Regions from separate parts of the Actinocorallia longicatena genome, predicted to be linked through region 3. Evidence: riboswitches for the same ligand, from Rfam matches in the RefSeq annotation. Region 3 holds a riboswitch; each other region holds the start of a gene.

Region 1 (2,191 bases), on a different contig from region 3:
AAGACCGACATCGACAAGCAGGTCGTCAAGCAGGAGAAGCTGCTGCGCCGCCTCGGTGTCGACCCCGATCCCGCGCCGGGCAAGCTCCCGCCGGTCGGCGGCACCTACACCGGCCCCGCCAGCGGCAACGCCCGCAAGGCCCTCGACTACGCCTTCGCCCAGAAGGGCAAGCCCTACGGCTACGGCCAGTCGGGCCCCAGCCGGTTCGACTGCTCGGGTCTGACCATGATGGCCTGGAAGGCCGCAGGTGTATCCCTGCCGCACAACGCCGCCTCGCAGTATTCGGTGACCTCAAACCACCGCATCTCCTTCGACAACCTCGAGCCGGGCGACCTGGTCTTCTTCTCCGGCCTCGGCCATGTGGGCCTCTACGTGGGCAACGGCAAGATGATCCACGCCCCGCACACCGGGACCTTCGTGTCGGTGGTCTCGATCTCCTCCGGGTACTACAGGTCCCGATTCGTCGGTGGCGGACGTCCGTAACCCCCCGTGTTACACGGGTCACAGGGTGAGACCTGGATCACTTTCCGGCCAAAGCCCGCTTCACCTGCGCAGACGCGTTTTTGCGCCGCGTTTGCCTTTCCGCGGTTCTTTGGTACCTTCAAAAGCGTCCGCAGCGTTATCCAAGCGTTGCAGACGAGCGGCGTCCTCCAGGCGCCGTAGTGATAAAAGCTTGCTTCGGTCAAGCATGGTCGACAGGACTGTCCCGAGAGCCGATGTCGTAGACGACGTCAGGGCCGCGCATGGAGGCGCAGGGCAGACATCCCGAAGGTCGGCATCACACAACAAAACCCGTAGTCGCTCGACTGCGACGGAACCACAAGGGGTTCCGTCTGGGCCTCATCACGCCCTCGGGTCGAAGCGACAGCGCCGAGTCCACTCCCTGACGAAAGGGAGCGGAGCCGGGGACCCAATCCCCGTGAGCACCCCACATCGCCCCCAAACGGTGTGAGCCATGCCCGCGGAACCCCGGGGTGAATCGGCCGCCCGGCAGCTGAGCGCTCGTGACTCGACATGGAGTCGGCGCTCACCGCGATGGGTGGCCGTAGGACGAACTTCCGGTCCGAACCCGTCAGCTAACCCGGTAGGCGCAAGGAAGAAGGAGATTCCCCTGTCTCGCAACCTTGGCATCCGCCTGCCCTCGTCTGACCGCTCACGTCGCGTCAAGCTGGCCACCGGCCTGCTCGCCGCGTCCGCGGTGCTCACGCCCGCCATCGCCGTTCCGGCGCAGGCGCAGGCGGCGACGGTCGAAAAGACCGCCGCGGTGACGAAGGTCAAGAAGGTCAAGAAGAAGAAGTCCTGGTCGCAGCGGCAGAAGACCGCCTTCAAGGCGATCGCCGTGGCGAAGAAGAAGAAGGGCAAGCCCTACCGCTACGGTGCGGCCGGCCCCAACTCCTTCGACTGCTCCGGGCTCGTCGGTTACGCCTACCGCAAGGCGGGCGTGAAGCTGCCCCGGACGACCGGTTCCATCTACCGCGCCGTTCACAACAAGGTCTCGTGGAAGAACCTCGCCCCTGGCGACCTGGTGTTCTTCTACGGCGGCCGCAGCCACGTCGGCCTTGTCTCCAAGGTCGTCGGCAAGAAGGTCTACATGATCCACTCGCCTCGTACGGGTGACCATGTTCGCCAGGTGCTGCTCGACAAGTACCGCAAGCGCTCGTTCAACGGCGCGGTCCGCCCCTTCTAGACCGCCCGTGCAGGCTCCGGGCGCGGAAATGCCACAACCCTCCGGCATTTCCGTGCCCGGCGCCCCCGATCGACTTTTCTCTAACTGACCGCGGGACGCGACCCCTCAGGGGCCGTCCTCCCGCCGAGTCCGCATCAAGCGGAGCCGGGGACCCACTCGTCCGGACGCAGGGCGTCCAGGACACGGGGTGAATCGGAGACCGAGGCCGGAACCTTCCGCCTCCTCTCCGTAGGGCTTTTCCAGGCCCGAATCCGTCAGCTAACCCGGTAGGCGGCATGGAAACCAGGAGTCAAACGCATGTCCGGACGTCACCGTAAGCACGCCCACCTGTCGCTGAAGATCACCGGCGGTCTCGTCGCCGGCGCCGCCCTCGCCAGCACCTTCGCGATGTCCGCCCACGCGGACACCCCCGCCCAGCCGGCCCTCGCGGCCAAGGCCGCGGCCCTGCCGCAGATGCCCGTCCCCGAGACCGGCAGCATGACCACCGCGGGCAAGCCCGCCGGC
Region 2 (2,191 bases), on a different contig from region 3:
GCAGGGCGCCCGGCGCGGCCTTGGTGGTCTTCTCGGGCTCGGCGTCCGCGGCTCGCGGCTCCGCTTTTGCCGAGGCGGCGGTGCTCGTCACGGCGGTGGCGTCGCCGGGTCCGGCCAGGGCGGCCCCCGCGACGGCGGCGGCCGCTCCCGTGGTGGCGACGGCCAGGGCGATCTTCCGGTTCAGAGTGATCATCGTGAACTCCCCCTCGGGTCAGGCGGTGGCGAGACGGTGGTGGCGGCCCCGGCCTGGGCGCAGGCGGCGCCTGACCGCGACGGCCAGGGCGACGGCCGGGAAGACGATCGCCGCGAACAGCGCGGACGGCTCGGCGGGCAGGAAGTCTCCGGGCAGGGACACCGTCCCGGTGAGCGCAGACCCGGTGAGCGCAGACCCGGTGAGCGCCGCGCTCTGGGCGGAGCCTCCGGACCCGGTGGAACCCACGGCTCCGGCCTGGGCTGCGGCGGGGGCCTCGGCCTCGGCCTCGGTGACGTTGACCTTCCGCGGGTATCCGTAGCCGACGACCTTGCTCTGGTCGCGGATCTTGCGCTTGGCGTTGACGCCGTCGACGTTGCCCTCGATCGTGTGGATCTTCGAACCGTCGACCTTGGTGACGATGCCGACGTGGTCGATGCCACCGGTCTTCTTGCCGCCCGACCAGTCGTAGAAGACGAAGGCTCCGGGTTCCGGCTTCGTCCCCCAGGCGTCCTGCTCGCGGAACCAGGCGGCGTGCGCGGGGGTGTAGGCGAACTGGCCGGTCTTGGCGGTCACGCCCGCCTGGTCGGCGCCCCAGGCGAGGAACATGTCGCACCAGGCGGCATGGCTGAAGTCAGAGGAGTCGTCGACGTTCTCGCCGTACCAGTCTCCGAATTTCGTGTATCCGCCGCTCTTCTCCTTGTAGCCGAGCTGGGATTCGAGCGCGGTGATCATCTTTTGGACGTCCGCATCCATAGAGCATTTCGCCTCTCCTTTTTCGCCTACCGGGTTAGCTGACGGATTCGGGCCAAGGAGCTGGCCCTACCGCTGCTCAGCAGCGGATTCACCCCAAGAAACCCGGGTCCCCGGCTCTCCGTGAGGAGACTCGGCGATCGGCCGGACATCGACCGATGCGCGAAGATTAAGCAAAGTAAAAGGCAGATATCAAACTGGTAAAGGTAGTAAAATATGCATAAGAGGGAATGGCGTCGCGGTAAAGCGCCTTGGCCCATGGGCGTCAGGGGCGCGCGGGGTCATGCGAAGGAGCGTCCCGGCTCAACCGATCGGTGGATGGGAGGGGGCCGCCGCGCGGCGACCGTGGAAGCGGAACGGACACCGCGACGGAAGGAGGAGGCCTTGACGACCAAGATCGATGGAGAGGTGATCCGGGCCCGCCGCAGGGCCCTCGGGCTGAGCCAGGCCTCACTGGCCCGGCGCGTGGGCCTGGACCAGCCCTCGATCTCCCGGCTGGAGAAGGGCGAGTTCGTGCCGCCCGTCGCGGTACTGGACCGCGTGGCGGCGGCCCTCCGCCTCCGCCTGACGATCCGCTTCGACCCGCTCGACGGGCCCTAATCCTCCGCGCAGATGCGGACCAGTTCCTCAGCCGCCCAGCGCAGGGACGGGTGGGGGTCGCGGCGGAAGTGCTCCAGGTCGGGGACGACGGCCCGGACCGCCTCGCGTGCGGGGCCCTGGCCGACGGCGAGGTCGGCGATCAGCAGCAGGAGGGTGTTGCGCGCCCGGTTGTCCGGGATGAGCATCCGCTCCACCAGGAAGGGGACGGCCGCGGCGGCGGCGGACCTCGCGCCGCGCTTGGAGACCATGAGGCCGTACAGCTCCTTGACCGCGGCCTGGGCGGCGGCCTCGTCATCGGAGGCCAGCTCGGCGATCAGGCGGGGGATCTCTTCCGCGCGTCCGCGGTTGGTCCTGAGGGATCTCCAGTCGATCTCCCTGAGCCGCAGGCGGAGGTCGCGCGCGGGCCAGAGCAGGTCCTGGTCGAGCTCGAGCACGAAGGTGCCGTTCGCGGTGGTGACGTGGAGCGTGCCCGAGGGGTCCAGGGCGAGGGCCTCGATGCCGGTGCCGAGCCGCAGGTCGGCGCGGTCCCCCGTCGGGCGGCTCCAGAGCCGGACGAGCCCGTCGGCCCAGGCGGCGGCGAGGGCTCCGCCGGTCTCCAGGTCGCCCTCGGCCAGTGCGGTGACCGGGGTGCCGCGCCGGTCGAAGGGG
Region 3 (2,191 bases):
TCGTCGATGACCTCGTCGATGCGGGAGTCCGGGCGGTCGACCTTGTTGATCACCAGGATGACCGGGAGGTTCGAGGCGAAGGCCTTGCGGAGCACGAACCGGGTCTGGGGCAGCGGCCCCTCGGAGGCGTCCACCAGCAGCACGACGCCGTCGACCATGGACAGGCCGCGCTCGACCTCACCGCCGAAGTCGGCGTGGCCGGGCGTGTCGATGATGTTGAGGAGCATTCCGTTGTGACGGACCGCGGTGTTCTTCGCGAGAATGGTGATGCCCTTCTCGCGCTCGAGGTCGTTGGAGTCCATGACGCGGTCGTCGACCGACTGGTTGTCTCGGAAGGCGCCCGACTGCCAGAGCATGGCGTCGACGAGGGTCGTCTTTCCGTGGTCGACGTGGGCGACGATCGCGACATTGCGCAGGTCATCACGGGTGGCGATGGGCATGAAAGTCCGGCTTCCGTTTCGTGTCGGATTCCGCCGCGCCTCGTGATCTCCGATACGGATACGGACCTTGGCGGCGTGAAAAGAGCGTGTGTACACCCGATTCTAGTCGGTCGGGGGCATGGCCACTGACCACAGGCTCAGTTTGGCATCTCTTGACCAGTTGCATACGTTTCGTCCCGTTCCGGTCGCTGCGTGACCGGGATCGCCGAGTCCCCGCACGGTGCGGGGAGCCGGGGAACCACTTCCCCCCGGGGTGAATCCGCTGGTCCGCCGGCGGTAGGGCGACTCTTCGGCCCGAACCCGTCAGCTAACCCGGTAGGCGTCGATGAGAGGAAACCCGTGAAGGGTGCCCGTTTCATGCTGGCCGCCTCCGTGGCGGCCGGCCTCAGCCTGACGGCCATGAATCCCGCGGCCCATGCCGCCGCGGCCCCCACCTCCGAGAGCCTGCAGAAGCAGCTCGACGATCTGACGGCGCAGGCGGAAAGCCTGGCCGAACTCCTGAAGAAGAACGAGGCGGACGCCGCCTCCGCCCAGCAGGACGCCTCCCTCAGCACGATCGGCCTCACCGGCCTCCGCAGCCAGGTCAGCGCCCTGGAACCGCAGGTCAAGGCGGCCAAGGACCGGATCTCGACCCTGGACAAGATCTCCGGCTGGTTCGGCGGGAACTCCGACACCGAGCGGGCCGACGAGCTCTCCGGCGAGCTCGACGACGTCAGGGCCCAGACCGCGACGGCCGAGACCGAGGCCGCCGCCGCGACCCGCAGGGCCGCTGACGCCGCGACGGCCGTCACCACGGTGAGGACCGAGGCCGCGACCGTCAGCACGAAGATCACGACGGTGAAGACCCGGCTCAAGCGGTTCTACACGGTCGGCGGAGTGACGATCTTCGGCGACGGCGTCGCCGCCAAGGCCACCCGCGAGGCCCTCCGCCAGCTCGGCAAGCCCTACGTGTGGGGCGCCGCGGGACCCTCCTCCTTCGACTGCTCCGGCCTCGCCGTCTGGTCCTACGCCAAGGCGGGCAAGCCGGGCCTCGACCACTACACGGGAGCCCTCTGGGACGCCGGGAAGAAGGTCGGCGCCGCCGACCTCCAGCCGGGCGACCTGGTCTTCTTCCATCCCGACCACCACCACATGGGCCTGTACATCGGCGACGGGAAGTTCGTCCACGCGCCGAGCTCCGGCGACGTGGTGAAAATCACCAAGCTCTCCGAGCGCGACGACTACAGCGGCGCCGTGCGCCTGTAAGCGACACGGCCCCCTCCGGAAGGTCTCCGGAGGGGGCCGTTGCGGTTCACCGCTTAGGGCGATGGTCACCCTGTGTCAGCGGTTCGGGTCGATGATCAGCGCCCGATGTAGGTGTTGGCTGCCGGGAGAACGGTGCCGAACGCACCACCGGCCGCGAGCAGTGCCGCGGCGAGATCGCGCTGGCTGAGGTAGGTGAGAGCGGCCACGGTGACGGCGGCCATGAAGGCCGTCAGGAAGATCACCGCTGCACGCAGTGGCACCAGAGTCTGCTCGTTCATGAGAGACACCTCCTTGATCACGTAACGCTTGGTGATCAGAGTGCACCCAACGCGGCCGATATCTAAGCGTGACGCGGTAACGATTTCGGCACATGCCGTAACCAATGCGGACCGTCCCGTTTCAACTACTGAGAGTAACGAGACAGATAAGGGCGAACGGCTTCGACCACGGGCAGATCGCCCGGAAGCCAGGCGACGTCCAGCAACGCGCCGTCATCGAGCCAGCGG

What was found. A riboswitch is a leader RNA that binds a small molecule or an ion and turns the genes downstream of it on or off. The one in region 3 is predicted to bind cyclic di-AMP.
Region 1: another riboswitch for cyclic di-AMP. It lies ahead of ABD785_RS18875 (C40 family peptidase); the one in region 3 lies ahead of ABD785_RS06135 (NlpC/P60 family protein).
Region 2: another riboswitch for cyclic di-AMP. It lies ahead of ABD785_RS39940 (CHAP domain-containing protein); the one in region 3 lies ahead of ABD785_RS06135 (NlpC/P60 family protein).

The regions. Positions count from the first base shown of each region.
Region 1 covers NZ_BAAAUV010000008.1:214,891-217,081, forward strand. The annotation lists gene ABD785_RS18870 (C40 family peptidase) at 1-483, shown strand, start outside; cyclic di-AMP (ydaO/yuaA leader) riboswitch at 859-1,106, shown strand; gene ABD785_RS18875 (C40 family peptidase) at 1,199-1,687, shown strand; cyclic di-AMP (ydaO/yuaA leader) riboswitch at 1,799-1,975, shown strand; gene ABD785_RS18880 (CHAP domain-containing protein) at 1,985-2,191, shown strand, end outside.
Region 2 covers NZ_BAAAUV010000050.1:18,776-20,966, forward strand. The annotation lists gene ABD785_RS39935 (glycoside hydrolase family 25 protein) at 1-193, opposite strand, end outside; gene ABD785_RS39940 (CHAP domain-containing protein) at 212-946, opposite strand; cyclic di-AMP (ydaO/yuaA leader) riboswitch at 954-1,092, opposite strand; gene ABD785_RS39945 (helix-turn-helix domain-containing protein) at 1,328-1,543, shown strand; gene ABD785_RS39950 (WD40 repeat domain-containing protein) at 1,540-2,191, opposite strand, start outside.
Region 3 covers NZ_BAAAUV010000003.1:93,739-95,929, forward strand. The annotation lists gene typA (translational GTPase TypA) at 1-440, opposite strand, end outside; cyclic di-AMP (ydaO/yuaA leader) riboswitch at 634-777, shown strand; gene ABD785_RS06135 (NlpC/P60 family protein) at 780-1,685, shown strand; gene ABD785_RS06140 (hypothetical protein) at 1,781-1,963, opposite strand; gene ABD785_RS06145 ((deoxy)nucleoside triphosphate pyrophosphohydrolase) at 2,089-2,191, opposite strand, start outside.